3 regions of the Halomonas sp. SS10-MC5 genome follow, and region 1 is predicted to be linked to each of the others. Evidence: predicted binding sites of a transcription regulator. Region 1 holds the regulator's gene; each other region holds the start of a gene.
What was found. Region 1 encodes LexA, which represses DNA repair genes until DNA is damaged. Its sites were predicted from a motif close to TACTGTNTANNTANACAGTA; they were not measured.
Positions count from the first base shown of each region.

Region 2: a site for LexA is predicted at 7,752-7,771, ahead of I4484_RS08510 (DNA topoisomerase III). Genes of this name have one in related genera too.
Region 3: a site for LexA is predicted at 7,299-7,318, ahead of recA (recombinase RecA). Genes of this name have one in related genera too.

Region 1 covers NZ_CP065435.1:2,072,303-2,082,600, forward strand. The annotation lists gene I4484_RS09815 (ribonuclease J) at 1-1,501, opposite strand, end outside; gene purU (formyltetrahydrofolate deformylase) at 1,745-2,599, shown strand; gene I4484_RS09825 (energy-coupling factor ABC transporter permease) at 2,621-3,292, shown strand; gene dinB (DNA polymerase IV) at 3,297-4,346, opposite strand; gene lexA (transcriptional repressor LexA) at 4,483-5,130, opposite strand; gene I4484_RS09840 (TetR/AcrR family transcriptional regulator) at 5,329-5,994, shown strand; gene I4484_RS09845 (L,D-transpeptidase) at 5,996-6,514, shown strand; gene nagZ (beta-N-acetylhexosaminidase) at 6,624-7,637, shown strand; gene I4484_RS09855 (hypoxanthine-guanine phosphoribosyltransferase) at 7,689-8,267, shown strand; gene I4484_RS09860 (aspartate aminotransferase family protein) at 8,472-9,743, shown strand; gene I4484_RS09865 (DUF1338 family protein) at 9,745-10,298, shown strand, end outside.
Region 2 covers NZ_CP065435.1:1,798,447-1,808,744, forward strand. The annotation lists gene mazG (nucleoside triphosphate pyrophosphohydrolase) at 1-458, shown strand, start outside; gene ppc (phosphoenolpyruvate carboxylase) at 455-3,103, shown strand; gene I4484_RS08495 (peroxiredoxin) at 3,203-3,862, opposite strand; gene I4484_RS08500 (hypothetical protein) at 4,024-4,698, opposite strand; gene I4484_RS08505 (ketopantoate reductase family protein) at 4,832-5,734, opposite strand; gene I4484_RS08510 (DNA topoisomerase III) at 5,800-7,728, opposite strand; gene I4484_RS08515 (AarF/ABC1/UbiB kinase family protein) at 7,858-9,102, shown strand; gene I4484_RS08520 (SEC-C domain-containing protein) at 9,186-10,298, shown strand, end outside.
Region 3 covers NZ_CP065435.1:618,685-628,982, forward strand. The annotation lists gene I4484_RS02860 (CTP synthase) at 1-697, shown strand, start outside; gene kdsA (3-deoxy-8-phosphooctulonate synthase) at 711-1,568, shown strand; gene eno (phosphopyruvate hydratase) at 1,661-2,953, shown strand; gene fdxA (ferredoxin FdxA) at 3,442-3,765, opposite strand; gene mutS (DNA mismatch repair protein MutS) at 3,927-6,515, opposite strand; gene I4484_RS02885 (CinA family protein) at 6,761-7,273, shown strand; gene recA (recombinase RecA) at 7,395-8,459, shown strand; gene I4484_RS02895 (regulatory protein RecX) at 8,463-8,942, shown strand; gene alaS (alanine--tRNA ligase) at 9,117-10,298, shown strand, end outside.

The DNA of each region.
Region 1 (10,298 bases):
TAATGAGAGGCTGCAGGGCGGTACGGAGTTCGGCCAAGGTTTCCGCCTCGACTTCTTCCAGGCGCTCGTCCAGCCATTCGGTGAAGCTCTCTTCGTCCATGGCGCTGACTCGATGCGCGTCCATCATCAGGCGTCCGATACGTGTCCATCCGGTTCTCGTCGAGGCGACCGACAGGGCGAGGTGCAGGATGCCGTGGCGCGGCGAACCATGCTCGGCGGTAAGCCCCGGAAGGGGCGTAACGGCATTCTGGCTGACGATGCAGGGTCGCTGAGGGTGTCTCGATTCCAGCGTCAGCCCCTCGCCATCGAGGCGAATCAAGTCGCCATTGACCGGCGCCAGGGGGGCCTGTATTCCCATCGCTTCCGCCACCTCCTGGTGCGCCTGCTGGTGACGACGCTCGCCATGTACCGGCAGTAGATGACGTGGCTTTATCCAACCATAGAGGGTGCGCAATTCGTCCTGGGCGGGATGGCCTGAGGCGTGAAGTTCGGGGTGGTTGAATTCGTCCCACACCGCCACGTCGAGATGACTCAGGGCATGCTTCAGGCGCTCGATCTGGCGCTCGTTGCCGGGAATCGCCTTGGCCGAGAAGAGAACGGTATCGCCTGCCATCAGTTCGAAACTGGGATGCCGGCCGTTGGCCAGCCGGCTGAGGGCGGCGCGTGGCTCGCCCTGGCTGCCGGTGGCGATGACCAGGACTTCCGTCGGAGGGAGATAGCCAAGATCGCTGGTCGGTACCAGCGCCGGCATGTCGTCCAGGTAGCCGAGGCCTCGGGCTACCGCCACCATGCGCTCCATGGCCCGACCCATCAGGCTGACCCGGCGCCCGCAGCGCTCGGCGGCTCGGGCCACGGCCAGCACGCGGGCCAGGTTGCTGGCGAAGCAGCTCACCACGACGCGCCCCGTGCACTGGGCGAGGCGGTGTTCGAGCGCCCTGGCCACTTCGCCTTCGCTGCGCGAGTGCCCCGGCATGGGGGCGTTGGTGGAGTCGCCGACCACCAGGTCCACCGGCGCCAGGGCACGAAACAGTGCACCCTTGACCGGTGGGCCGATCAACGGCTCCGGGTCGAGCTTCCAGTCGCCGGTATGCAGCACGCGGTAATCGCCGACGGCGATCAGCAGGGCGCAGCTCTCGGGGATGGAGTGCGTCAGCGGCAGGTAGCGCAGGGTGAAGGGGCCGTTCTCCAGGGCTTCGCCAGGCTCGATCACACGGATGGCGTCGACGGCGAGGCCGCGCTCGTGAAACTTGGCCCGCAGCAGGCCGGCCGCCAGCGGAGTGGCGTATACGGGACATTGCCACTTGGGCCACAGCCAGGCGGCAGCGCCGATATGATCTTCGTGTCCATGCGTGATGATCAGCGCCGAGGGGCGGATGTCCAGCGCCTCGGGCGTCTCGAGACTGGGTACCTGTAGCGGGGAATCCGGCAAATCCTGGCGAATCATCATGCCGCAATCGACGGCAATCCAGTCGTTCTCATGCCCGTAGAGCCCCAGGTTCATGCCGATCTCGCCGCAGCCCCCCAGTGGCAGGAAGTAAAGCGGGGAGCGGCGGCGGGGACGAATCGTGGCGTGAGTCGAAGGCATCGGCAAATCTAGACCAGACAATGGAAACTTCACTATACGGATCGTCGCGACCCTCCACAATGCGATGCCGGTGGCGTGTGCGGGAGCAGGCGTGTCGCGGGTCTGCCGAGTTCGCTACAATGCGTGCTCTTCGAACACCGCTCCGTACCAGGTTGGCCCATGTCCCACTATTATCGACTCGTCGTTTCCTGCCCCGACCGCCGCGGCATCGTGGCCCGCGTCTCCGGTTTCATTGCTGGTCACGGCGGTTCCATCACGGAAGCCAGCCAGCACTCCGACCTTGAGGCCGGACGCTTCTTCATGCGCTACGAGATCCTGGCCGACTCCATCGGCATGACCGCCGCCGAGTTGCAGGAGGCCTTCGAGCCTGTGGCGCGGGAATTCGACATGGAATGGGCGCTGCGCGATACGCGCCGTCGGCCGCGGGTGGTGCTCATGGTCTCGCGGGAATCCCACTGCCTGGTCGACTTGCTGTACCGCTGGACGGCCGGTGAGCTGGAGGGCGACATCGTCGGTGTGATCTCGAACCATGACGACATGCGCAGCATGGTCGAGTGGCATGGCCTGCCCTATTACCACGTACCGGTTGGAGCCGATGACAAGAGCGCAGCCTTCGCTGAAGTCGAGCGACATGTGGAGGCAATGGAGGCCGACATCGTGGTGCTCGCCCGCTACATGCAGATCCTGCCGCCGCGGTTGTGTGAGCGCTATGCCGGGCGGGTCATCAACATCCACCACAGTTTCCTGCCGTCGTTTGCCGGGGCACGGCCCTATCACCAGGCCCACTCGCGGGGCGTCAAGTTGATCGGTGCCACCTGTCACTACGTGACCGAGGAACTGGACGCCGGGCCGATCATCGAACAGGACATACACCGCGTGAGCCACTGCCACACGCCGCAGGACCTGGTGCGCTTCGGCCGCGACGTGGAGAAGGCGGTACTGGCGCGCGGCCTGCGCTGGCATCTGGAGGACCGGGTGCTGATACATGGCAACAAGACCGTCGTCTTCGCCTGATCCCTGACTGGTAGTGCGGCAATGACCTTTTCCGAGCCGATTCTGGCCCCCTGGCTGCTGATCGCATGCGGGCTGATCTCGCTGACGGTGCTGGGCCTGGCGCTGGTGCAGCGCCCTTGGCAGCCGCTGCTGGCCGACCACGGCCTGCAGCATCGCTGGCTGGCGGCCAGTGTGGCCGTCGTGCTGCTGTGGCAGCTCAGGGCCCAGTCGGTCGATTGGCTGGCGCTGCAGCTGATGCTGACGGCACTGCTGACGCTGGTCTTCAAGGCGCCGCTGGCACTGGTGACCAATCTGCTGGCCAACCTCTCGCTGGTCGCGTTGGGCAAGGCAGGCTGGCCTCTGCTCGGCGTCAACGTGCTGATTACCGGGTTGGTGCCGGTCCTGGTGATGGTGTCGATATGGCGCATCGTCGATCGCTACCTGCCCGACAACCTGATGATCTTTCTTTTCCTGTGCGGCTTCTTCGGTGCAGCGCTGGCGACGCTGGGCACGGGGCTTGCCGGTCTGGGGCTGGTCATGCTCGGTGCTACCGACCCGGATGCCGTCCATCTGGCCAAGGAGTACGCCCTGTTCCTGCCACTGCTGATGCCGTCGGAGGCCTTTCTCACCGGCATGCTGCTCAGCGTGCTGATGGTCTATCACCCCGACTGGGTCGCCACCTTCAACGACCACCGCTATATCGATACCAAGTGAATCTTTAAAACGGCAGGCTGAGCTGGCGCCGAGCATCGTCCGTCACCAGCCTGACTCCTACGCCGAGCAGCCGTACCGGGCGCGCGCGACGCGCCCAGGCCTGTTCCATCAGGGCAGCGAAATTTTCCAGGTCAGGCAAGCCGCCTCGTGAGTCGAGGGTGGTGAGGGAAAAGTCGTCGAAGCGTACCTTGACGAAAATGCCGGCGACGGGCGGATGCCCGTGGCGGGCGAGCCGGGCGTCGAGGCGCTCGCACAGCGGTGCTAGCTCGGCGTAGCAGAGCGCGAGCTCGGGCAGGTCGCTGGCGAAGGTGGTCTCCGCGCTCACCGACTTGCGTTCGCGCTCGATGCGCACCGGCCTGTCGTCAATGCCTCGCGCGAGTTCGAACAGGCGTCGGCCGAACTTGCCGAACTCCTGCAGCAGGCGTTCCAGCGGCATTGTCTGCAGATCGCTGCAGGTGTCGATGTCGAGCGCCTGCAAGCGCTTGGCCGTGGCCGGGCCGACGCCGTGCAGCTTGGTGACCGGAAGTTGGCGCACGAAGTCGTCCACCTGGGAAGGGGAGATGACGGTCAGGCCGTCGGGCTTCTCCCAGTCGCTGGCGATCTTGGCCAGAAACTTCGACGGGGCGGCGCCTACCGACACCGTGATGCCGACGCGCTTCAGGCACTCCTCCTTCAGCCAGCGTGCCATCCAGGTGGCGCTGCCCGAGAAGCGCGTCACCTCGGTGACGTCGAGAAAGGCCTCGTCCAGTGACAGCGGCTCCACCAGCGGTGTCAGTTCGTGGAAGATCGCCGATATCTGGCGTGACGCTTCGCGGTAGCGGTCGAAATCCCCGCGCAGCAGAGTCAGGTGGGGGCACAGCCGCAGTGCCCGCGCCGTCGGCATGGCGGAGTGAATGCCGTAGGCACGGGCAGGGTAGTTGCAGGTCGCGATGACCCCGCGCCCCTCCGCACTGCCACCGATGGCCAGCGGTACCTCACGCAGCGCCGGGTTGTCACGCATCTCCACCGCGGCGTAGAAGCAGTCACAGTCGGCATGCAGAATCTTGCGGCTCATGGAGATTCGCCAGGACGTCGGAGCTGAGCGAGCGAAGGCCAGACAAGGCAAAAATTGGCGAAAAAGCGGAGTTTGCTGTTGCAAATGAGCATTTTAAGCCAATTTTTAACGCCGTATGGCCAAGCGCAGCCAGCTCTTACCCCAAGGCTTGGCCGTTGCCGCCGCGAATGACCCCCACCCCAATCCCCTCGATCTCGAGTTCTTGGTGGCGCAGATCCACCTCTATCGGAGCGAAGTCGGCGTTCTCGGCCTCCAGCACAACGCGATGACCCTGGCGATGAAAGCGCTTGACCGTGACCTCGTCTTCCAGGCGCGCGACCACGATCTGGCCGTCGCGCACGCGATCGGTGCGATGCACGGCCAGCAGGTCGCCCTCGAGGATGCCGACGTCCTTCATCGAGAGCCCGCGAACCTTGAGCAGGTAGTCGGCGCGAGGCGTGAAGAAATCCGGGGGCAGGGGGCAATAGCGGTCGATGTGCTCGGCGGCGAGGACGGGGCTGCCGGCAGCCACTTCGCCGATGATCGGCAGCCCCTCGCCGCTCGGCTCACTGACGATGCTGTCGGCTTCCTGAGCCGGCAGGCGTATGCCGCGTGAGGTGCCGCGTATCACCCTGATCACGCCCTTGCGTTCCAGTGCGCGCAGGTGCTCCTCGGCGGCATTGGGCGAGCGGAAGCCCAGCGCTCGGGCGATCTCGGCCCGCGTGGGGGGGTAGCCGAATTCGTTCATGGTCTTGACGATGAAGTCATAGACGTTTTGCTGACGCGAAGTGAGCGGGCGTGTCATGGCGAACTCCAGAGGCGTGAAGGCCGTATTGGTCAAGTATACAGCATGGAAGCCCATACAGTAAAAGGCAGCGTGCGGGATCGCGCGGCGTTCGTAAATCGTTTAAAACGCTTCTGGCTGTCGTGACATTGAGCCGTGCATCGTAATGGCGTAGACTTTTGTAATGTTTAAAACAGTCGTTTCCAGTGGGAACTGATCATGGCCCAGACCGATACCGTCACGCGCATCCTCGACACCGCCGAGGTGCTGTTCGCCGAGCGCGGCTTCGCCGAGACCTCGCTGCGCACCATCACCAGCAAGGCTCGCGTCAACCTCGCCGCGGTCAACTATCATTTCGGCTCGAAGAAAGCGCTGATCCAGGCGGTCTTCTCACGCTACCTCGACCCCTTCACGGTGCGCTTCCACCATGCCCTCGACGAGCTCGAGGCTCAGCATGCCGGCAATGTCATCCCGCTGGAGGTGCTTCTGGAAACCATGGCTCGCACCGTGCTCGAGGTGCCGGCCGAGAAGCACAGCCTCAAGGTGTTCATGAAGCTGCTGGGGCTTGCCTACAGCCAGGCCCAGGGACATTTGCGTCGTCACATCCAGGAAGAGTACGGCAGCGTCTTCACCCGCTTCACCGACCTGGTGCGCCGCGCCACCCCGGAGCTTCCCGATGCCGAGCGTTTCTGGCGCCTTCACTTCGTCCTGGGAACGGTGATCTTTACCCTCTCGGGTCTCGACGCGCTGCGCGACATCGCCGAGAAGGACTACCACGAGCATGTTTCGGTGCGCGACTTGATTCGTCGCCTGCGTCCTGTGGTGGTCGCCGCAATGAACGCCCCTCTGCCGCCGCCTGCCGCGCAGCCGGCCAGGGCGAGCTGACATGCATACTCCGCGGCTGGAGGCGTTGCCGCCCCGGGACGGGTGCTGGTTCGAAGTCGACATCGGGCGCCAGTGCCTGGTCCAGTGGCAGGGCGACAGACGCCTGCTGGAGTGGCCCGTATCGACGGCGTTGGCGGGAACGGGCCAACGCGAAGGCAGCGGCTGCACGCCGCTCGGTTGGCATTACGTCAGGGCCGCCATCGGCCATGGGCAGCCGCCGGGTACCGTTTTTCGTGGCCGGCGTTCCACCGGCGAGGTCTATAGCGCGACGCTGGCCGCCGCCCACCCCGGGCGCGACTGGATCCTGACCCGCATCCTGTGGCTGTGCGGACTCGAGCGGGGTATCAATCGCGGCGGCGACGTCGATTCCCAGAGGCGCTATATCTATCTACACGGTACGCCGCCGGATCAGCCGATGGGGGTGCCCCGTTCGCATGGCTGCATCCGCATGCGTGACCAGGCGCTGCTGGAAGTCTTCGCGCTGGCACTGCCGGGCACTCCCGTCTGGCTGCACGAGTGAGCTAGGGAGGAAGCGCCGTTTCCGGTACGGTTCTTACCGCACCGATGGCTGTTGCCGTAGACGGCTTTGGTCTAGAATCAGCTCCCTTTCATGCCCAAGGACTCCGATCATGACCCAGACCCTCGGCCCGGTGATGCTCGATCTGGAAGGCACCGCATTACGCAAGGAAGAGCGTGCGCTGCTCAAGCGCCCCGAAGTGGGGGGCGTCATCCTGTTTTCTCGCAACGTCGAGAATGCGCGGCAGGTGCGGGAGCTTTGCGATGCCATACGGCGCGTACGCCCGGAGCTGTTGCTCGCCATCGACCAGGAGGGCGGTCGCGTGCAGCGGCTGCGTGAAGGGGTGACGCGCCTGCCGGCCATGGGGCGGATCGGCCGGGATTATGCCGTGGCCCCGGAGGTGACCCTGAGGCTGTGTCTCGATGCCGGCTGGCTGCTGGGCATGGAGATGGCGGCCTGCGGCCTTGATCTCAGCTTCGCCCCGGTGCTCGATGTCGATGTTGGCCTTTCCAGCGTGATCGGCGATCGCAGCTTCTCCTCCGACCCCCAGGCCGTGGCGGCCATGGCCGGCGCCTTCGTCAGCGGCTTGCACGAAGCCGGCATGGCGGCGGTGGGCAAGCATTTCCCCGGCCACGGCGGGGTGGCGGCGGATTCCCACCTGGAGCTGCCGGTCGACGAGCGCCCGCTCGAGGCGCTGCGCCGGCACGACCTGGTGCCGTTCGCCGAACTCGCCGGCCGGCTCGACGGCGTGATGCCGGCTCACGTGATCTATTCCGCCTTCGATTCGCGCCCGGCGGGCTTCTCGACAAGCTGGCTGGGCCTGCTGCGCGAGTCGCTGGGCTTCAAGGGGGCTATCTTCTCCGACGACCTCGGCATGGCCGGTGCCGGCTTTGCCGGGGCGCCGGGCGAGCGGGCCATGGCCGCGCTGAGTGCCGGTTGCGACATGGTGCTGGTGTGCAATGACCGTGCGGCGGCACTCGAGGTGCTGGACGCCTGCCAGGGGCGAACCACGCGGCTGACGGCGCGCCTGCGTTACGGCCGGGCGCGTCCCGACATCGAGGCGCTCGAGGCCCTGGGGCGCTGGCGCCGGGTGCATGCGCGCCTGGAAGCCATGGCCACGCTCTGATCCGTCTTGTCGTTTTCCCTATTCGTTTACCTGCTTTGACACGAGTCCTTCATGCCCAAACTCGAAGCCGATTTTCACGACTCCCTGGCTACCATGCGCGACGTCATGGAGAATGCCGACTGCCTGATCAGCCACGCAGAGGTCGAACGCGCCCTGGATCGCATGGCCGAGCAGATCACCGCCGACCTGGGCGACAAGCTGCCGGTGTTCTACTGCGTGATGAACGGCGGCCTTATCACCACGGGACACCTGCTGACCCGGCTGGGATTCCCGCTGGAAGTCGATTACCTCCACGCCACCCGCTATCGCGGCGGCCTGCGTGGCGGAGAGCTGTTCTGGCGTGTGTCGCCCGAGATCCCCATGGCCGATCGTCATGTGGTCATCGTCGACGACATCCTCGACGAAGGCGCGACGCTTGCCGCCATTCTCGACTACTGCCGCGAAGCCGGTGCGGCGAGCATTTCCACCGCCGTGCTGGTGGACAAGCGCCATGATCGCAAGGCGGTGCCGGGCCTCAAGGCCGACTACTGCAGCCTCGAAGTGGTCGACCGCTACGTGTTCGGCTTCGGCATGGACTACAAGGGGTATTGGCGCAATGCGCCGGGGATATTCGCGCCTAAAGGGCTCTAGCTCGCGAATACCTCATCCGCGATAGTTTTCGGAATGCCAACGCAAGCCATGGATGCAGATTGCTGAAAGTTTGGTGGAAAAAGTATAAGACGCCTTTTTTCATGACTTTATGGAATGCATAGGCGTCTTTTTTTCGTTTGAGCATGCCCTCGGCCATCTGCTCTCATTGCGCTTCTGACCTCTCATGCTTGCGGGACATTGTTCATGGATTTACCTCACGTCAGCCAGGGCCTGGGCATCGTGCACCCCATCTGTATCGAGCGGGGGCGTAATGCCGAGGTGTGGGACGAGCGTGGCGCGCACTATATCGACTTCATTGGCGGTATCGGCGTCCTCAACCTGGGACATTCGCATCCCGCGATCGTCGAGGCCGTGAAGTCGCAGGCCGATACGCTGATACATTCGGCGTTCAACGCCGTACCACACCGCGGCTACCTGGAAGTCGTCGAGGCGTTGGATGCCTTCGTGCCCGTCTCCTATCCGCTCTCCTGCATGCTCACCAACAGCGGTGCCGAAGCCACCGAGAACGCCTTGAAGGTGGCGCGTGCGGCGACCGGGCGCCAGGCGGTCATCGCCTTCGACGACGGCTTCCATGGGCGCACGCTGGCGGCGTTGAATCTCAATGGCAAGGTGAAGCCCTACAAGAACCGCCTGGGCGCCTTGCCGGGCCCGGTCTACCACGTGCCTTTCCCCAGCGGCGACAGCGATGTCGATGCCGACCAGGCCATGGCCGCCCTGGAGCGCCTCTTCGAGGTCGAAACACCTGCCGATGAAGTGGCGTGCATCATCGTCGAACCGGTCCAGGGCGAGGGTGGTTTCCGCGTGCTATGTGGCGACTTCGCCAAGCGGCTGCGTGCCCTGTGCGACAGCCACGGCATCGTGCTGATCCTCGACGAAATCCAGTCGGGGTTCGGGCGTACCGGGACCCGCTTCGCCTTCTCACGGCTGGGCGTCGAGCCCGATCTGCTGCTGATGGGCAAGAGCATGGCGGCGGGGCTGCCATTGGCGGCGGTGGCGGGTAGGGCGGAGTTCATGGACGCCGTGCCCAAGGGCGGGCTGGGCGGTACCTACTCGGGCAACGCCCTGGCCTGCGCTGCGGCGCGTACGGTGATGGCCCTGATGAGCGAAGAGGCCCTGGCGAGCTGGGGAACGCGCCAGGAGGCGCTGATCGTCGAGACCCATCGACGCTGGCAGGCCAGTGGGCGCTTCCCGATGCTGGGCAAGCTCACCGGCGTGGGCGCCATGCGCGGGATCGTCTTCGAGGACACCGACCGGGCCAGCGGTGCCGAGCACCTGGCTGCGCTGCTGGCGGCGGCGCGCGAGGCCGGCGTGTTGCTGATGCCCAGCGGCCGACGGCGCAACGTGCTGCGTTTGCTGGCGCCGCTGACCGCCGAGCCCGACACCCTGCAAGAAGGACTCTGGCGGCTCGAGCGCGCCCTGGAATCGCTCGTTCAACCCAATACCGAGGAGGCCTGAATTGCCTGCCCCCTACCTTTCTTCCGATGAGATCCGCGACCGCTTTTCCCGGGCCATGTCGGTGATGTACCAGGCGGAAGTGCCGCAGTACGGGGCGCTGCTCGATCTGGTCGAGCGCGTCAACCGGCAAGTCCTGGAGGCCGATCCCGCCCTGGCCGAGCGTCTTGCCGCCCATGGCGAACTGGAACGCCTCGGTGCCGAGCGTCATGGTGCCATTCGCGTGGGCACGGCCCAGGAGCTGGCCATGCTGCGTCGCCTGTTCGCCGTCATGGGCATGCATCCGGTGGGCTACTACGACCTCTCCGAAGCCGGCGTGCCGGTACACTCCACGGCCTTCCGCCCGGTGGATGACGCGGCGCTGGCGCGTAACCCCTTCCGCATCTTCACGTCGCTGCTACGCCTCGAGCTGATCGAGAGCCCCGCACTGCGGGAGCGGGCCGCGGCCATCCTTGCCGGCCGCGATATCTTCACCCCGGGCTGTCGCCAACTGATCGGAGTCCATGAAGCGCAGGGCGGGCTCGATGAAGAGCAGGCCGAGCGCTTCATCGGCGAGGC
Region 2 (10,298 bases), 270 kb from region 1:
CGCCGGCCTCGGTGCTCGACGACGTGCCGCGCCTGCTGCCGGCGCTGTCGCGTGCCGCCAAGCTCTCCAAGCGCGCGGCCCGGGTGGGCTTCGACTGGCCCGACGCCGCCGGCGTGATCGCCAAGATCCGCGAGGAGCTCGACGAGGTCGAGCAGGCCCTGGCCGAGGGCGACCACCGCCATGCGGCACGCGAAGTGGGCGACCTGCTGTTCGCCGTGACCAACCTGGCGCGTACCCTCAAGGCCGACCCCGAGCAGTGCCTGCGCGAGACCAACGCCAAGTTCGAGCGGCGCTTCCGCCACGTCGAATCGGCCTTGGCCGAGCGCGGCGTGACCACCCGCGACGTCGACCTGGCCACCATGGAGGCGCATTGGCAAGAGGCCAAGCAGCTCGAGCGCACAGCTTCCGCACCCTCAGCGGGACATTTCGAATCGACTTCAGGAGGAGATCGACCATGAGTGGCGATCTGCACGAATCCCTACGCGACAACGTACGCATCCTCGGCGACAGCCTGGGCCGCACCATCGCCGATGACCTGGGCAAGGGCTTCGTCGACCGCATCGAGACCATCCGCGGCCTGGCCAAGAGCGGCCGACAGGGGGACGTGCAGAGCAGTCGCGAGCTGATCGAGTACCTGCGCAAGCTGCCCGACCGCGACCTGCTGCCGGTCACCCGTGCGTTCAACCAGTTCCTCAACCTGGCCAACATCGCCGAGCAGCACTACCGGGCGCGCTTTCGTCGCGTGGAGGATTACAAGCCCGGTTCGCAGCCGGTGCTGTCGGAACTGCTCGAGCGGGCTCGCCATGCCGGCCATGCGCCGCGCAAGCTGGTGGAGAGCCTGGCCACCATGCGCGTGGAGCTGGTGCTGACCGCCCACCCCACCGAGGTCATCCGGCGAACCCTGATCCAGAAGTACGATGCCATCGATGAGTGCCTCACCGTGATCGAATCCTCGCTGGACTATCCCGAGCGGGCCAGCCGCGCCCGTGGGCGCCTCGAGGAGCTGATCAGTCAGGCCTGGCACACCGACGAGATCCGTCACGAACGGCCGACGCCGGTGGACGAGGCCAAGTGGGGCTTCGCGGTGATCGAGAACTCGCTGTGGCAGGCGGTGCCGGCGTTCCACCGCGATCTCGACAGCCTGCTGCTTGAATCCGCCGGCGAGCGCCTGCCGCTGGATGCCGCACCGATCGTCTTCGCCTCGTGGATGGGCGGCGACCGCGACGGCAATCCCAACGTCACCTCGCGGGTCACCCGTGAGGTGCTGCTGCTGGGGCGCTGGATGGCGGCGGACCTCTACCTGCGCGACCTGGAACAGCTCAAGGCCGAGCTTTCCATGTGGAAGTGCAACAGCGCGCTGCGCGCCGAGGTGGGCAACGTCGCCGAGCCCTACCGCGAGCTGCTCAAGCGACTGCTGCAGCGGGTCGAGGCGACCCGCGACTGGGCCAAGGCCCAGCTCGACGGGCGCAGCTACGAGGGTGGTCCGATCATCGAGAACAGCGACCAGCTCTACGCGCCGCTGCTTACCTGCTACCGTTCGCTGTGCGATGTGGGCCTCGACACCATCGCCAACGGCGCCCTGCTCGACACCCTGCGTCGAGTGGCGGTATTCGGCGTGACCCTGACCAAGCTCGACATCCGCCAGGAGGCGAGCCGCCACGCCCTGGTCATGGAGGAACTGACCCAGACCCTGGGGCTCGGTCACTACCGCGACTGGAGCGAGGAGCAGCGCCAGGCCTTCCTGCTGGCCGAGCTGGAATCGCGCCGGCCGCTGATCCCGAGGCGCTGGGAGTGCTCGGCCGAGACCCGCGAGGTTCTCGATACTTTCCTGGTCATCGCCAACGAGCAGTCCGAGGCGCTCGGCACCTACATCATCTCCATGGCCGGCCAGCCCTCCGATGTGCTCACGGTGGCACTGCTGATGAAGGAGGTCGGGGGTGTCGTGTCGCTGCCCATCGCCCCGCTGTTCGAGACTCTCGACGACCTCAACCGCGCCGGCGACGTGATCGACCGCCTGCTGGCGCTGCCGGGCTATCGGGCACTGGCCGGCGAGCGCCAGGAGGTGATGATCGGCTACTCCGATTCGGCCAAGGACGCCGGCCAGCTGGCGGCGGCCTGGGCCCAGTACCGCGCGCAGGAGCGGCTGGTGGAGGTGTGCCGTCACCACGGCGTCGACCTGACCCTGTTCCATGGCCGCGGCGGTGCGGTGGGGCGCGGCGGTGGTCCGGCCTATGCGGCCATCCTGTCCCAGCCGCCGGGCTCGGTGAACGGCAGCCTGCGCGTCACCGAGCAGGGCGAGATGATCCGCTTCAAGTTCGGCCAGCCCGACATCGCCCTGCGTTCCATGGAGATCTACGCCTGTGCGGTGCTGGAGGCGAGCCTGCTGCCGCCGCCGGCGCCCGAGCCGCACTGGCGTGAGGAGATGGACCGGCTGGCCGGGATCGCCCACCGCGCCTATGTCGGCGTGGTACGCGAGGATCCCGACTTCGTGCCCTATTTCCGCGCGGTGACGCCGGAGGGCGTGCTGGGGCATCTGCCGCTGGGCTCGCGCCCGACCAAGCGTCGCCAGGATGGCGGGGTGGAGACCCTGCGTGCAATTCCGTGGATCTTCGCCTGGACCCAGATTCGCCTGATGCTGCCGGCCTGGCTGGGCAGCGGCGAAGCGTTCTCGGCGCGGATCGAGGAGGAGGGCGGCCTCGAGGTGCTACGCGAGATGCGCGATCGCTGGCCCTTCTTCGGCACCTACCTGGACATGCTGGAGATGCTGCTGGCCAAGGCTGACGTGGGCATCGCCTCCTACTACGAACAGCGCCTGGTCGACGAGCCGGCGCTCAAGGAGCTGGGCGCCCAGCTGCGCCAGCGCTTCACCCGGCTGCAGTCGGTGGTGCTGGAAATTCTCGACCAGCCGCAGCTGCTGGAACAGACCCCTCTGATCCGCCAGGCGATCGAGGTACGCAACCCCTACATCGACCCGCTGCATGGCCTCCAGGCGGAGCTTTTGCAACGTAACCGCGACGCCGACGGCGCCATCAGCGGCGAACTCTCGCGCGCGTTGATGGTGACCATGGCGGGGATTGCCGCGGGGTTGCGCAACACGGGCTAACGAGTGTCTGCGCTCGCGCCTTGGTCCTGTCGTTACGCCCAGACATGAATCGCCCCGGCTTGGCCGGGGCGATTCATGTGCAGTAGGTTCAGCCGTGTCTTACTGGGGCTGCTTGACGGTACGCAGGTAGGGCTTGATGGTGGTGAAGCCTTCCGGGTACTTCTTCTTGGCCTCCTCGTCGCTGACCGCTGGGGGGATGATCACATCGTCCCCGGGTCGCCAGTTCACCGGCGTAGCCACGGTGTGCTTGGCGTTGAGCTGGATCGAATCGAGCAGGCGCATCACCTCGTTGAAGTCGCGGCCCGAGGTCATCGGGTAGACCAGCATCGCCTTGACCTTCTTGTCCGGCCCGATGATGAACACCGAACGCACCGTGGCGTTGTCGGCCGGCGTGCGGCCCTCGGCGCTGCCGCTCTCCTCGGCGGGCAGCATGTCATAGAGCTTGGCGACTTCGAGCTTGTCGTCGCCGATCATCGGGTAGTTGGGCGCGGTGCCCTGGGTTTCCTCGATGTCCTTGGCCCAGGCGGCGTGGTTGTCGACCGGATCCACCGACAGGCCGATGATCTTGGTGTTGCGCTTGTCGAACTCGGGCTTGAGCCTGGCCATGTAGCCCAGCTCGGTAGTGCACACCGGGGTGAAGTCCTTGGGGTGCGAGAAGAGAATGCACCAGCTGTCACCGATCCATTCGTGAAAGTTCAGCGTACCCTGGGTGGTTTGCGCCGTGAAATCGGGCGCGGTATCGCCGATTCTGAGACTCATCTTCGTGACTCCAGGAACAGGTTCAGGGATGGTGGCCACGGCAGTGCGCGACCAGCCAGTTCACTATAGGCCATGATGCGTAAGAACACCCGGCTATGACAATAGGGGTAGGGCCAACCTAAACGATCTATGGTTCGGCACGCCGAAGCAGGGCCGGCCACCTAGAAAGCGTAGTGGAGCGAGGCCGTGATCAGGTTCAGGTGGGCCATGCTGGGCGCGTCGATCTCCTCGAACTCCAGCCGGCTCACCAGCCGGTTGTGCTGAAGTCGGGCGCCGAAGCCCTGGATGCGGGCGGTGCCGTTCGCCGCTGCGTAAAGCGGCTCGCCCTGGGTCACCGGGTCGCCCTCCCACTCGGCGAAACCCGACTTGGCGTAGAGCCCGAACCGGCCCATGCGTACCCCTGCGACCAGGCTGCCGCCCAGGGTGGTCGTGTTGACCAGCATGGCCTGGTCGGCGTAGCGGGTCGGGACCTCATCGCTTTCGCGATAGGTGAACTCGGCACCGAGGTCGAGGTGTGGCAGGTCTGCGGGCGAGAACCCCGCCGTCACGCGAAAGCCCGAAGTGTGGCCATCGAGCGTCTCGAGGTCGCCCCCCTCCAGCACGACCCCGTTGTCGAGGTACATCAGGTCGCTGGTTCTGCTGGCGTAGGAGGGTCGATTCAGCGGTGAGAAGGTCAGGGATGCCAGCAGGTCGCGAGAGGCCTCGGCGTAGGCGGCTTGCTCGCTGTACGGGGGGGCGCGCTCACCCTGAGGCAAGCCTGCATCTGCCATGGCCACGAGGGGCAACAGCGTGAGGCCGGCGGCCACGGTGATGGCACCTCTGAAACACGTGCTCATGTTTCTGACCCATTTCCCTGTGCGATACGCGTCGCTTTCCGGAACCGGCGAAGCGAAACACGCGCCTAGCTTGGGCGTACGAAGCTAATTCCAAGAGCTTAGCAGCACGATAGCGCGATCGCCAGACGACTTCTCAACGCTGGCTCGGGGCGACGAGCAGGGAGTCGTCGAGTTCGCTCAGGCAGGGGGCGGCGATATCGTGACGACGGGCGGCGGCCAGCAGGGGCCCGAGAATGGCCTCGCGCTCCGTGGGCCTTCCGGCCAGCACGTCCTGCAACATGGAGGCGCGGTTGCCGGCGGTTGCCGCCACCACCCGCCACACCAGCGCGTCCCAGCCTCCTGCGGGGGGCGAAATGCCCTCTGCCGCCATGATCCTGGCCACTTCGTCGATGACCCGCTCCACCATGGGGCGGAAGGGGCGATCGCGCAGCTGGCCGTTGCGGATACGAAAGCGCGCCACCAGCGGGTTGATGGCCGCGTTCACCGCCAGCTTGTGCCACAGTCGCGTTTCGATGTCCTCCACAGCATCGGCGGCCAGCCCCGCCTGGCCGAGCAGGGTAGCCAGCTCAAGGCAGCGCCGGGAGTGGCGATTGGCGAGGTCGCCGACATAGGTCACGCCACGGCCGGCATGCACCACGCCGTCGTCACCGGCCAGCCAGGCCCCCTCGGTGGTGGAGGCGCACAGCACCGGCCCCGGATGGCGGCGGTCGAGGTCGGGCTGTACCCGATAGCCGTTCTGCCACAGCACCAGCGTCGGCGCGCCGGCCAGCCGCGCCATGACAGCAGCGTAGGCGGCTTCGGCATCGTAGGCCTTGGTGGTCAGGTGTACGAAGGCCGGCGTCGCGGATGGCAGTCGCCCGACCTCGAACGTCGCAACGCGGCGGGACCGGCGGCTGCCGTCCGGTGTGGTCAGCGTCTGGATCGCGGGCAGCATCCGCCGCCCGGCGAGCGCCACCGGTGCGACCTCGGCCAGGGACAGCGCCAGCAGGCGGCCCAGGGCGCCGGGGCCCACGATCAGGTGGGTCTGGTCGTTCATGTGAAGCCTTGTGAGACGAACACCGGCAGCCAGCATACCGCGGCGGGTTGCCAGAGCAAGCGGCATCATGCCTTCGCGCGTGGCTTGCGGCGTGTCCGGGCCGAGGCGCTGCGCCCACGTCGGCTCTTGCCGGCCGCTGTGCGCCGTTTCGCCACGTCGGTGGCTTCGCCCTGTGCCGTGGCCATGGCCTGGCGCAGCCGGCCCGCATCGGCGCTGCCCAGCAGGCTGCGCAGGTCATCGACCAGTGCGGCGAGGAACGGTGCGGGGTCGTCGTCGCGTTCGGCGATGGCCGTCAGGCGCTGCTCCCACAAGGCGGTGCGCTCCGGGCGTGAAGCGGCCTCGGGCAGCGAGGCGATCAGGCCGCTGCCGAGGCGGGTGGCGCGCAGGGTCTTGTGTCGGCGCACCAGGTAGCCGCGCTCGATCAAGGTCTCGATGATCCCGGCACGGGTGGCCTCGGTGCCCAGTCCGTCGTGCTCACGCAGGGTGCGCTTGACCGCGGGGTCGTCCACGTAGCGGGCGATGTTCATCATCGCCTTGATCAGGCTGGCGTCGGTGAACGGCTCGGGCGGTCGGGTCTCGCGCTCCTCGACCTCGCAGGCCTGGACCCGGCAGGGCTCTCCCTCGCGCATGGCCGGCAGCGGCGGCGCCTCCTCGCGGGTGGTGAACAGCGGCTTCCAGCCGGGCTGGAGCAGCTCCTGGCCGCTGGCGCGGAAGCACTCGTCGAGGATGCTGAACTCCGCCTTGACCTCGCGCGCGATCAAGGGTGGGTAGAACTGGGCCAGCACGTTGCGTGCAATCAGGCGGAACACGTCGGCCTCGGCGCGCTCCAGCCGCTCGAGTGCGGCCGGCTTGCCGGTGGGGGCGAGGGCATGGTGAGCGCCCACTTTCTTGTCGTCCCAGGCCTTGGAGCGCAGGGCGAAGTCGGCGCCGGCGAGCCAGCCGCGAAGGGTCTCATCCTGGCCGCAGGCGCTACTCAGGGTCGCGTGCGCCTGGGCCAGGTGCTCCTGGGGCAGGTAGCGACAGTCCGAGCGAGGGTAGGTGATCAGCTTGTGGCGCTCGTAGAGCCGCTGGCAGATGTCCAGCACCGCCTGGGCGGAGAGTCCGAAGCGGCGCGCGGCGTCCACCTGCAGCGCCGAGAGCGAATAGGGCAGCGGGGCCGACTGGCGCTTCTGGCGTGTCTCGAGCGAGGTGAGCCGTCCCTCGGCGCCGGGCAGGCGCGCGGCCAGGGCCTCGGCCGGTGCGCGCTCGAGCAGCCGCCCCTGGTCGTCGAGTCGGTGGCTTTCGCCGGGCTGCCACCAGGCGCGCAGCGGGCCGTTGGCGACCGCCAGGTCGACCCACAAGACGTAAAAGGGGTAGGCGACGAAGCCTCGAATCTCGGCGTCACGGCGGACCACCAGCCCGAGCACCGGGGTCTGTACCCGGCCCACCGAGAGCACGCCCTCGTGGCCGGCCTGTCTCCCGGTCAAGGTCCAGGCACGAGTGAGGTTGATGCCGTACAACCAGTCGGCGCGGGCGCGCGACTCGGCGGCCCGGTAGAGCGGCTGGTAGCGGGCGTTGTCTTCCAGTCGCGCCAGGGCGCGCTGCACCGCCGGCCGGTTGAGGTCGCTGACCAGCAGGCGTGCCACCGGCCCCTTCCAGCCAAGGTGTTCGATCACTTCCTGAACCAGCAGTTGCCCTTCGCGATCCGGATCGCCGGCATGCACCACTTCGCGGGCCTGCTTGAGCAGCTTGCGGATGACGGCGAGCTGCCCCCTGGCCTTGGGCCGCGGGGTTAGCTGCCAGCGGCTTGGCAGGATTGGCAGATGGTCCAGTCGCCACTGCTTGAAGGCGGGGTCGTAGGCATCGGGCGGGGCCTGCTCCAGCAGGTGTCCGAGGCACCAGGTCACCACGCTGTCGCCGGCGTGAAGGGCACCGTCCTCGCGGCGTACGCCACCCGGCAGGGCGTCGGCGATGGCCCGGGCCAGGCTGGGTTTTTCGGCGATGATCAGGCGCATGTCACCCTTCCGTGCAGTCGTGTTGGTGGATATTCTTACAGTAATCGACCATCGAGGCCAGGGGGTTAGGGCGCCGCGTGCGGTATCATCCCCGTCGCGAAGGCCACCGTCAGGCAGAGGAGTGCCATCATGCGGGAACGGGGTAGGACACGGCGACTGTTCGGACTCGGGGCGCGTACCGGCGGCACCCTGCTGCGCAGTCGGCTCGGCGGCGAGGCGGACTGGCGCGCGCTGGGCGAGACCCTGTTCGAGGGGCTTTCCGAACTCAAGGGCCCGGCGATGAAGCTGGCCCAGATCATGGCGCAGTGGGACGACCTGCTGCCGCCGGACCTCGCCGACGAGCTTGGGCGCCTGCAGCGCCAGGCCGAGCCGATGCCGTGGGAAGGCATACAGCGTACCCTGGTCGAGCAGTACGGCGAGCTGGGCGACAACTTCCGCGAGATCGAAACCAGGCCCTTCGCCAGTGCTTCCATGGGACAGGTGCATCGTGCGGTGACCCATGGCGGCGATTCCCTGGTGCTCAAGGTACAGTACCCGGGGCTGGCCGAGGTGCTGGAGGGCGACCTGGCTCAGCTCCAGCGCATCATGCGCCTGGGGCGCTGGTTCAAGGTGCCCCAGGCGCGCCTGGATGCGCTGTTCGAGGAACTGGCTGCCAGCCTGCGCAGCGAACTCGACTATCACGCCGAGGCTTGCGCCCTGGCGCGCTATCGCCAGCGCTATGCGCATCTGGCGGGCCTGGCGATACCCGAGCCGCTTCCCGAGTTCTCCGGCCCGCGCGTACTGGCCATGCGCCATGTGGCCGGTACGCCGCTGCGCGAGCTGGAAGGAGCGGACGACACCCTGCGTCAGCGCATCGCCGCGACGCTGGCCGACTGGCTCACCGAGGAACTGTTCGTCCACGGCGAACTGCACGCCGACCCGCATGCCGGCAACTTCGCCGTCGACGCGGCAGGCCGGCTGGTGATCTACGACCTGGGCGCGGTGATCCCGGTGCCCGAGGCGCACCTCAAGGCGATGATGCAGCTGCTCGACGCCACCCTGGCCGGCGACCCCATGGCCATGGATGAGGCCCTGCGCCGGCTGGGCGGACGCCAGGGGCAGGGGGCGCCGCTGGCGCTGTATCGCGATGCCGCCGAGGCGGTGGCGCCGCTGTTCGCGCCCGGGCCCCAGGACTTTTCGGACGTTCGAGTGCATCGCCGCCTGCGCGATCTCACGCCCCGAGTCTGGGCGGCCATGGACCGCCTGCAGCCGCCGGCCGACGTGCTGCTGCTGTCGCGCACGCTGAACGGGCACTACTGGAATCTGGTGCGCCTGGGGGCCCGCCTCGACATGCACGCCCGCACCCGGCCACTGCTGGCCTGGGCGAGGCGTTGAGCCATGTGCGACCGCTCTTGCGTGCAGCACCGAGCCGCGCTTCCCTGTTACTATATTCGCCTTTTGAACTGGCGGAGAGTGTGATGCTGGCAGTATGGGTGGAACAGCTGCTGGGCTATGCGTCGGGGGCCCTGGCAGCCATCCGTGAGGAGGAGCGCTATCCGGCCCTGATGGCCTGGGCGCGTGAGGAGGGTGCCGAGCTGATGGGCGGCGACCTGGCCATGGCCCAGGCGTTGGCACCGATCCTGTGGAGCCAGACCCCGCTCGAACGCGCCGGCTTTACCTGCGAACCCTTGGCGCGCCCCGGCCGCAACGAACCCTGCTGGTGCGACTCCGGGCGCAAGACCAAGCACTGTTGCGGTGCCGTCGCGATGCCCGCCGAAGTACCCGACCACCTGATGTGGATGCTTTCGCTGCGCGACTGGAAGGGGCCCACGCTCAAGGCGGCGCTCGAGAGCGGCCACGCCCCCGCCCAGGCCCTGCTCGAGGCCGGGCTGATCGCCGCCGAGACGGGCCAGCGCGGGCGTGCCCAGCAGATCCTCGAGTCGTTGTTCCAGCGTGCCGACTGGTCGCGCCTGCCGGCCCAGGCCGAGCCGGCCTTCGAGCTGTTGATCGATCTCTACCAGGAGCGCGGCTTCATCCGCAAGCGTGCCGAACTGCTCGACGAGGTGCTCGAGCGCGGCCCGCTGTTCCTGCGCGGCGTGGCCCTGGAGCGGCTGTGCCTGATGCACCTGGACAACGACGACCTCGACAGCGCCCGTTCCGCCTTCGTGCGCGCCCAGCAGGCGCTGCCCGACTCGCCGACCCTGGCCTATATCGAGGCCATGCTGCTGCTGCACGAGGGGCACGAGGAGGAGGCCGCCGAACGCGCGCGCTTCTGGTTCCGTCGCCTGGCGCGCAAGGGCGAACTGGAGCCTGACCAGCTGCAGTTCCTCGCCGACCTGGCGGAAAACCCCGGCGCTACCCTGGCCGACCAGCTGCTCAACGCCGAGGAGGACCTGGCCGAGCCGCTGGCCTCGCTGCAGGAGCTATTGGCGGAATTGCCCACTGCGCGCGGCCTGGACGTGCGCCGCACGGCCGCAGGGGAGCTGGAGTACCACAGCAGCGCGCGGGAGGACACCCTGTACGCCGCCTGGCAGAAGCATTTCCAGGTCGAGGTGGATGACGAGAGCGCGCTGGGCCTCAAGGGCGATCCC
Region 3 (10,298 bases), 1.5 Mb from region 1:
GAAGGTCAATGTCGACTACATCGACTCCGAGGACATCGAGCGCCACGGCACCGAGCGCCTGGCCGGCAAGGACGCCATCCTGGTGCCGGGCGGCTTCGGCGAGCGCGGCGTGGAGGGCAAGATCGAGACCGCCCGCTACGCCCGCGAGAACGGCATTCCCTACCTCGGCATCTGCCTCGGCATGCAGGTCGCGGTGATCGAGTTCGCTCGCCACGTGGCCGGCTGGGAGGATGCCAACTCCACCGAGTTCACCCACGACACCCAGCATCCGGTGGTGGGCCTGATCACCGAGTGGATCAACGCCGAAGGCAAGATCGAGCTGCGCGACGAGGCCTCCGACCTGGGCGGCACCATGCGCCTGGGCGGTCAGGTCTGCCACCTCGAACCCGGCACCAAGGCGCGCGAGGCCTACGGCAGCGACGAGATCGTCGAGCGGCATCGGCATCGCTTCGAGGTCAACAATCAGTTCGTCGAGCAGCTGCAGAAGGCCGGCCTGGTGATCTCCGGCAAGAGCGTCGACAATTCCCTGGTGGAAATGATCGAACTGCCCGACCACCCGTGGTTCGTGGCCTGCCAGTTCCATCCCGAATTCACCTCCACGCCGCGCGACGGCCACCCGCTGTTCACCGGCTTCGTCAATGCGGCGCTGGAGCACAAGGCGGCGCGCACCCGGGCGCTGTCGTCGCATCAGGAGTGAGACCATGTCCGAGATGGCCCCGTCCGCACCCGAACGTCACGTTTCCATTGCCGGCCTCACCGCCGGCAATTCTTTGCCCTTGATGCTGCTCGGCGGCATGAACGTGCTGGAGTCCCGCGAGCTCGCCCTCGAGGTGGCCGAGACCTATGTCGAGGTGGCCGGCCGGCTCGGCATGCCCTACGTCTTCAAGGCCAGCTTCGACAAGGCCAACCGCAGCTCTATCCATTCGTTCCGTGGCCCCGGCCTGGAGAGGGGGCTCGCGATCCTGGCCGAGATCAAGCAGCGCTTCGGCGTGCCGGTGATCACCGACGTCCACGAGCCGTGGCAGGCCGAGCCCGTGGCCGAGGTGGCCGACATCATCCAGTTGCCGGCCTTCCTGGCGCGCCAGACCGATCTGGTGGTGGCCATGGCCAGGACCGGCGCGGTGATCAACATCAAGAAGCCGCAGTTCCTGGCGCCCCACGAGATGCGCCACATCATCCGCAAGTGCGAGGAGGCGGGCAACGACCGCGTGCTGCTGTGCGAGCGCGGCTCGAGCTTCGGATACAATAACCTGGTGGTCGACATGCTCGGCTTCGGCGACATGAAGCAGACCGGCTGCCCCGTCTTCTTCGACGTCACCCATTCGCTGCAGCGCCCGGGCGGGCGTGCCGACAGTGCCGGCGGGCGTCGCCAGCAGGTCGCCGAGCTGGCCCGGGCAGGTGTCGCCGTGGGGTTGGCCGGGCTCTTCCTGGAAGCCCATCCGGACCCCGACAGCGCGCTGTGCGACGGCCCCTGCGCGCTGCCGCTGGACCGGCTCGAGCCCTTCCTGGCCCAGCTCAAGGCGCTCGACGAACTGGTCAAGGGCTTTCCGGCACTGAACATCGAATAACGGCGGTTACCCAGGCAGTGGCGCTATAAGCCGAGAGAGACATTAGCCCCTATCGACTCAATCAACGCTGACAGAACCAAAGGACGACACCGATGACCAAGATTGTCGACATCCACGCCCTCGAGGTACTCGACTCCCGCGGCAACCCCACCGTGCAGGCCGAAGTGCGCCTCGCGAGCGGCGCCGTGGGCGTGGCCTGCGCGCCGAGCGGCGCTTCCACCGGCTCGCGCGAGGCCCTGGAACTGCGCGACGGCGACAAGTCGCGCTACCTGGGCAAGGGCGTGCTGAAGGCGGTGGAGGCCGTCAACGGCGCCATCCGCGAGCGCCTGGTCGGCATGGATGCCCGCGACCAGCGTGGCCTCGACAACGCCATGCTCGAGCTCGACGGCACCGACAACAAGGCCAGCCTTGGCGCCAACGCCATTCTTGCCGTGTCGCTGGCGGCCGCCAAGGCCGCGGCCAACGCCAAGGGCATGCCGCTCTATGCCCATATCGCCGAACTCTATGGCCAGCCGGGCCAGTACCGCATGCCGGTGCCGATGATGAACATCCTCAACGGCGGCGAGCACGCCGACAACAACGTCGATATCCAGGAGTTCATGATCCAGCCGGTGGGCGCGCCCAACTTCCGCGAGGCCCTGCGGGTCGGCGCCGAGATCTTCCATGCCTTGAAGAAGGTGCTTTCCGCGCGCGGCCTGGCCACCGCGGTGGGCGACGAAGGCGGCTTCGCGCCGAACCTGGAGTCCAACGCCGAGGCGCTGGCGGTGATCAAGCAGGCCGTCGCCGATGCCGGCTACGAGCTCGGCCGCGACGTGACCCTGGCGCTCGACTGCGCCTCCTCCGAGTTCTACCAGGACGGCCAGTATCGCCTCTCCGGCGAGGGCAAGTCCTTCGATGCCAATGGTTTCGTCGACTACCTGGCCGAGCTGTGCGAGCAGTACCCGATCGTCTCCATCGAGGACGGCATGGACGAGTCCGACTGGGACGGCTGGAAGGCGCTGACCGACAAGCTCGGCGACAAGGTGCAGCTGGTCGGCGACGACCTGTTCGTCACCAACACCAAGATCCTCAAGCGCGGCATCATCGATCAGATCGGCAACTCCATCCTGATCAAGTTCAACCAGATCGGCTCGCTCTCCGAGACGCTGGACGCCATCAAGATGGCCCAGGGCGCCGGCTTCACCGCGGTGATCTCCCACCGCAGCGGCGAGACCGAGGACACCACCATCGCCGACCTGGCGGTGGGCACCTCGGCCGGCCAGATCAAGACCGGCTCGCTGTGCCGTTCCGACCGGGTGGCCAAGTACAACCGCCTGCTGGTGATCGAGCAGCAGCTCGGCGATCGCGTTGGTTATCCCGGCCGCTCCGCGATCAAGGGGCAGTGAGCGCATCGCTCTGGCCATCTGGCCGACGATATCGCTGACATTTTTGTAGGACATTGACTACAAAAAGGCGAAGACCTAAGCCTACATAGCAGTGAGAAGGCCGATGCCGGAGGTGTCGGCCTTTTTCTATCCCTTTGTTTTTACTGGCTTGGCTGCTTCTTCAGTCAACTTTAGGGAGGCCTTGAAGTTGATTGGCGGCCGCTTGCGCCTTTTGCCGGACATGCCAGAATGCACGTGGGACAAGGCAGAGCGGGAGGCTCTCCGGCAGGATGCAACGGGATGCTATCGACGTGGCACGCCCGGTGTGACAGGAAGTCGCCTCCGGGCAGGGACGTTGCCGCAGGAGAGAGGGCGGAGGGAACCGCCCAAGGAAATGCTGGGAGCCGGGCGACCTATGGGTCGCCTTTTTTTTTTGCCTGGGCTACGGGGGCGGACGCTGCGCCGAATGCCGGCCGGCATTCGGCGCGAGTGGGCGGGTCTGGCTGGGCTCAGCGCTCCAGGTACTGCAGCTTGCCGGGCTTGCCGTCCCACTCCTCGGCGTCGGCCGGGGGATCCTTCTTCTCGGCGATGTTGGGCCACACCTCGGAGAGCTCGGCATTGAGGGCGATGAACTCCTCCTGGCCCTCGGGGAGTTCATCTTCCGAGAAGATCGCCTCGGCGGGACACTCCGGTTCGCACAGGGCGCAGTCGATGCACTCGTCCGGGTGAATCACCAGGAAGTTGGGGCCTTCGTAGAAGCAGTCCACCGGGCAGACCTCGACGCAGTCGGTGTACTTGCACTTGATGCAGTTTTCGGTGACGACAAAGGTCATGCCTGTCTCCCTCCTCGCAGCCGGGTCGTGACCTCCCGGTTGGTAATGTTCGGTATCAGCCTTAAGCCTGATGGTTATAAAAAATTAACTTTTTATAAGATGTAATTTGCTGGACGCTTCATTCTAGACAGGCCTCCCCGTGTGAGCAAGCGGCGCGACACCTAGAGCTTCTCGCGCCAGGCATAGATCAACTCCAGCGCTCGGCGCGGCGTCAGCTCATCCGGGTCGAGGCCGGCCAGATCGTCGAGCAGGGGGTGGGGCGCGGTGGCAAACAGATCGCTCTGCAACGGGGCCGGCCCGCTGTCGTGTCGAGGGGTGCCACGGTGGCCCTGGTCGACCTCCTGCTGCTCGAGCTGGGCCAGCTTGTCGCGCGCGCGTGCGATGACGGATGGCGGCACGCCGGCCAGTTGGGCCACCTGCAGGCCGTAGCTCTGGCTGGCGGGGCCCTCTTCCACCCGGTGCATGAAGACGATGCCGTCGCGATGCTCGGCGGCGGTGAGGTGCACGTTGGCCACCCCCTCGGCCTGATCGGCCAAGGCCGTCATCTCGAAGTAATGGGTGGCGAACAGGGTGAAGGCACGCGTGCGGGTCAGATGCTCGGCGCTGGCCCAGGCCAGCGACAGGCCGTCGAAGGTGCTGGTGCCGCGACCGATCTCGTCCATCAGCACCAGACTGTGGTCGCTGGCATTGTGCAGAATGCTGGCGGTCTCGGTCATCTCCACCATGAAGGTCGAGCGGCCGCCCGCCAGGTCGTCCGACGAGCCGATGCGGGTGAAGATGCGGTCCACCGGGCCGATGCAGGCCTCGTCCGCCGGCACGAAGCTGCCGGTATGGGCGAGCAGCACGATCAGCGCCGCCTGGCGCATGTAGGTCGACTTGCCCCCCATGTTGGGGCCGGTGATGACCAGCATGCGGCGGCGGTCGTCGAGCACCAGGTCGTTGGGCACGAAGGGCGTGTCGCTGACGTGCTCCACCACCGGATGTCGCCCGCCGCGAATCTCGATGCCGGGCAGTTCGGCGAGACGGGGCCGCGAGAAGCCGAGCGCCTGGGCACGCTCGGCGAAGGCCGCCAGCACGTCCAGCGCGGCCAGCGCCCGGCCGGTGCCCTGAAGCGCGTTGAGTTCGGCGTTGAGCGAGTCGAGCAGGCTGTCGTAGAGCAGCTTCTCGCGGGCCAGGGCGCGTGACTTGGCGGACAGCGCCTTGTCCTCGAACTCCTTGAGTTCGGGAATGATGAAGCGCTCGGCGTTCTTCAGGGTCTGGCGCCGGATGTAGTCGACCGGTGCCTCGCGGGCCTGGGCGCGGGGGATCTCGATGTAGTAGCCGTGCACCCGGTTGTAGCCCACCTTGAGGCCGGCCAGTCCGGTGCGCTCGCGCTCGCGGGCCTCGAGCCGCACCAGGTAGTCGCCGGCGTGCTCGGCCAGCCCGCGGTAGTCATCGAGCTCGGCGTCGAAGCCTTCGCGGATCACGCCGCCGTCGCGGATCACCACCGGCGGGTTGTCGACCAGCCCGCGGGCGAGCAGGTCGGCGAGTTCGGGGTAGGGGCGGATATGATGGCTCAGCTCGTCGAGTGCAGTCCCTTCGCTGTAGTGCTGCAGCTCGCGCTCGAGCGTGGGCAGCGCCAGCAGGGCGTCGCGCAGGCGCGCGAGATCCCGCGGCCGGGCGCTGTAGAGTGCCACCCGGGCGAGGATGCGCTCGACGTCGCCGATCGCCTTGAGCAGCTCGCGCAGGGCCACGAAGCCCTCCTGCTCGAGCAGCAGCGCGACCGCCGCCTGGCGCCCCTGCACCTGGGCACGGTCGCGCAGCGGGCGGTTGAGCCAGCGCTTGAGCAGCCGCGAGCCCATGGCGGTGGCGGTGGTATCGAGCACGCTGGCCAGGGTATTGTCGCCGCCGCCGCCGAGGTTGATGTCGATCTCGAGGTTGCGTCGACTGGCGGCGTCGATCACCACGGCATCGTCGCGGTTCTCCACGCCCAGCGCGGTGACGTGGGGCAGCCGCGAGCGCTGGGTGTCACGGGCGTACTCGACCAGCACGCCGGCGGCGGTGAGGGCGGCCTCCAGGTGGGCACAGCCGAAGCCGCGCAGGTCCTGCACCTGGAACTGGTCGCACAGCAGGCGCGTGGCCGATTCGAGATCGAACAGCCAGTCGCTCTGGCGGCGCAGCCCCGGGCGACCCTCCAGCGCGGGCGGCAGCGACAGGCTCTCGGGCAGCAGCAGCTCGGCGGGGTCGAGGCGCTGCAGTTCGGCGAGCATGTCGCCTTCGCCTTCCACCTCGAGCACGCTGAAGCGGCCGCTGGAGAGTTCCAGCCAGGCGATGCCCCAGCAGTCGCCGACCGGGTGCACGGCGACCAGCAGGTTATCGCGGCGGGCGTCGAGCAGCGCCTCGTCGTAGAGCGTGCCCGGGGTGACGATACGCACCACGCGGCGCTCCACCGGCCCCTTGCTCGTCGCCGGGTCGCCGATCTGCTCGCAGATGGCCACCGATTCGCCGGCCTTCACCAGGCGCGCCAGGTAGCCCTCGGCGCTGTGGTAGGGCACGCCGGCCATGGGAATCGGCTTGCCCGCGGACTGCCCGCGCTGGGTCAGGGTGATGTCGAGCAGCGCGGCGGCGCGCCTGGCGTCGTCGAAGAACAGCTCGTAGAAATCGCCCATTCGGTAGAACAGCAGCACCTCGGGGTGCTCGCGCTTGATCTTCAGGTACTGGGCCATCATCGGCGTATGGCTCGGCACATCCGTCTTGACCGCGTCGTTCATGCTTTCTCGGCTGGCTCGTCGGTTGTGTGGGCATGGAAGGAAGCAAGGTTACCACGCCCCACCCGCGCTCGACATGCTGGAACGACCCTCTCCTGGCTGTGGTTTGCCGATAGTGGATAGTGTGGGAGCCAGAGGTCGTTTACTGCCCTACCTGTTACCGCGGAAAGGATGCGCTATGGTAGCAGGCAGCCGCAGAATGCGTGGCCGGCGCCTGTCGGCCGGTCCTTACCAAAAGGAGCGATACCATGCCCCACAGTGCCTCCAGCCTGGCCAACCTCGACCTCGCCACCCTCGCCGAACGGCTCGGGCGACGCTGTCGCGAGCATGGCGTCAGCGTCACCGCCGCCGAGTCGTGCACCGGCGGCGGGGTGGCCAGCGCGATTACCTCGGTGGCCGGCAGTTCGGATTATTTCGATACCGGCTACGTGACCTACTCCAACGCCGCCAAGGCGCGCCTGCTCGGTGTACCCGAGGCAACGATCGCCCAGCACGGCGCGGTCAGCCGCGAAGTGGTGGAGGCCATGGTGGCGGGCGCCTGCCGCGACAGCGGGGCCAAGCTCGGCGTGGCGATCAGCGGCGTGGCCGGACCCGACGGCGGCACGCCGGAAAAGCCGGTGGGCACCGTGTGGCTGGCCTGGGGCAGCGAGGCACGCCAGCGGGCCGAGCGCTTCCACTTTCCCGGCGACCGCCGCGCGGTGCGCGAGCGCGCGGTACGCGAGGCCATCGTCGGGTTGATTCGTTACCTCGAAGCCGACTAGTCGCGCGGCGTTTTTTTCGTCATACTACTGTCCAACCATACAGTGTCCGGGCGAGCTCCCCACGGTGGCCCGCCTACCAACTGCACCTGCAAGCGTCTGCGAGTTCTGCGAGGAGAGCCTCATGGCACAGGATGAAAACCGTTCCAAGGCATTGAATGCCGCCCTTTCCCAGATCGAGCGCCAGTTCGGCAAGGGCACCGTGATGCGCCTGGGCGACGCGCCGCGGGTAGTGATGCCATCGGTGTCCACCGGCTCGCTGGGGCTCGACATCGCGCTCGGCATCGGCGGCCTGCCCTACGGTCGCGTGGTGGAGATCTTCGGCCCGGAATCCTCGGGCAAGACCACCCTGACCCTGTCGGTGATCGCCCAGGCCCAGCGCCAGGGCAAGACCTGCGCCTTCATCGACGCCGAGCACGCGCTCGACCCGAGCTACGCCGAGAAGCTCGGCGTCAACCTCGACGACCTGCTGGTGTCGCAGCCCGACACCGGCGAGCAGGCGCTGGAGATCTGCGACATGCTGGTGCGCTCCGGCGGGGTCGACGTGATCATCATCGACTCGGTGGCGGCGCTGACACCGCGCGCCGAGATCGAGGGCGAGATGGGCGATTCCCACGTCGGCCTGCAGGCGCGCCTGATGTCCCAGGCGCTGCGCAAGATCACCGGTCACATCAAGAACGCCAACTGCATGGTGGTGTTCATCAACCAGATCCGCATGAAGATCGGCGTCATGTTCGGCAGCCCCGAGACCACCACCGGCGGCAACGCGCTCAAGTTCTACGCCAGCGTGCGCCTCGACATCCGCCGCACCGGCTCGGTGAAGCAGGGCGACGAGGTGGTCGGCAACGAGACCCGGGTCAAGGTGGTCAAGAACAAGGTGGCGCCGCCGTTCCGCCAGGCCGAGTTCCAGATCCTCTACGGCAAGGGCATCTATCACGCCGGCGAGGTGGTCGACCTGGGCGTGCAGTGCAACCTGATCGACAAGGCCGGGGCCTGGTACAGCTACCAGGGCAACAAGATCGGCCAGGGCAAGGCCAACGCCGCCCAGTTCCTCGAGGACAACCCGGCGGTGATGGAGGAGATCGAGAGCCAGATCCGCGGCCAGCTGCTGGCCACGGTCGCGCCCAAGGAGGAGGAGGCCGAGGAGCCGGTGGCGGCCGACGCCGAGCGCGAGGACGACCTGCTCTAAGCCATGCCTGCCCGGTCCGAAGCGCCCGCGGCGTCCCCGCGGGATGACGCCATCCGCCTGCTGGCCCGGCGCGAGTACTCTCGCGCCGAACTGACCCAGCGGCTGGCGTCCCGGGCCCACCCCACGGAGGCGATCGACGCCTGTCTCGACGCGCTGGCCGAGGCCGGCCTGCAGTCCGACGCCCGTTTCGCCGAGAGCTTCCTGCGCTCGCGGGTGATGCGCGGCCAGGGTCCGCTGAAGGTGCGTGCCGAGCTGGAGCGGCGCGGCGTCGAGCGCGGCCTGATCGCGGCCGCGCTGGCCGAGGCCGAGCGGGAGGGCGAGGTCGACTGGTTCGAGCTTGCCCGCGAGGTACTCGAGCGCCGCTTCTCCGGCCCTGGCGATACCCCTCGCGAACGCGCCCGGCGCGAACGCTTCCTGGCGGCCCGCGGCTTCGATTTCGAGCAGATCCGTCATGCCCTGGCGCGACTCGGCGCCGTCGACTGAGCACGGTCATGTGCACCTCCCCTTCAGTCGCTTGACAACTGCGTTATAATGCCTCCCTTTGCGAACGCCCTAGGTGGCGCTCCTGACACGTCAAGGCGTGCGATTCGGCCAGGTTGACACGGTGCTGGACGCGCCTGCCCGTCGGGTGACCACGCTCATCGCCACGGATACCCCATGAAAAGCGCAGACATCAGACAGGCCTTTCTGAGTTACTTCGAGGAGCACGGCCACACCATCGTGCCGTCGAGCTCCCTGGTGCCGGGCAACGACCCGACGCTGCTGTTCACCAACGCCGGCATGGTGCCGTTCAAGGACGTCTTCCTCGGCCGCGACCCGCGCCCCTACGTGCGCGCCACCTCGGCGCAGCGCTGCGTGCGCGCCGGCGGCAAGCACAACGACCTCGACAACGTCGGCTACACCGCGCGCCACCACACCTTCTTCGAGATGCTGGGCAACTTCAGCTTCGGCGACTACTTCAAGCGCGACGCCATCCGCTTCGCCTGGGAGTTCCTCACCCAGCGCCTGGGGCTGCCGGCCGAGAAGCTGTGGGTCACCGTGCACGTGAGCGACGACGAGGCGGAGCGCATCTGGAAGGAGGAGATCGGCGTCGACCCGGCGCGCTTCTCCAAGCTCGACGAGGACAACTTCTGGCAGATGGGAGATACCGGCCCCTGCGGGCCCAGCTCGGAGATCTTCTTCGATCACGGCCCCGAGGTGTGGGGCGGCCCGCCCGGCAGCCCCGAGGAGGACGGCGACCGCTACATCGAGATCTGGAACCTGGTGTTCATGCAGTTCGATCGCGACGCCGCCGGCAACCTGAACCCGCTGCCCAAGCCCTCCATCGACACCGGCATGGGCCTCGAGCGCGTGGCGGCGGTGCTGCAGGGCGTGCACTCCAACTACGAGATCGACCTGTTCCAGAACCTGCTCGAGGCAGCGGCCCGTCACACCGGCCATGCGGATACCACCACGCCCTCGCTGCGGGTCATCGCCGATCACATCCGCTCCTGCGCCTTCCTCATTGCCGACGGCGTGCTGCCCTCCAACGAGGGGCGCGGCTACGTGCTGCGCCGGATCATTCGTCGCGCCATTCGCCACGGCAACAAGCTGGGCGCCAAGGGCAGCTTCTTTCACAAGCTGGTCGGCGCTCTCGATGTCGAGATGGGCGAGGCCTACCCCGAGTTGCGCGAGGCGCGCCACCAGATCGAGCGCATCCTGCTCAAGGAGGAGGAGCAGTTCGCGCGCACCCTGGAGCACGGCATGAGCCTGCTCGAGGAGGCCCTGGCCAACCTCGAGGGCGACGTGCTGCCGGGTGAGACGGTGTTCAAGCTCTACGACACCTACGGCTTCCCCTAC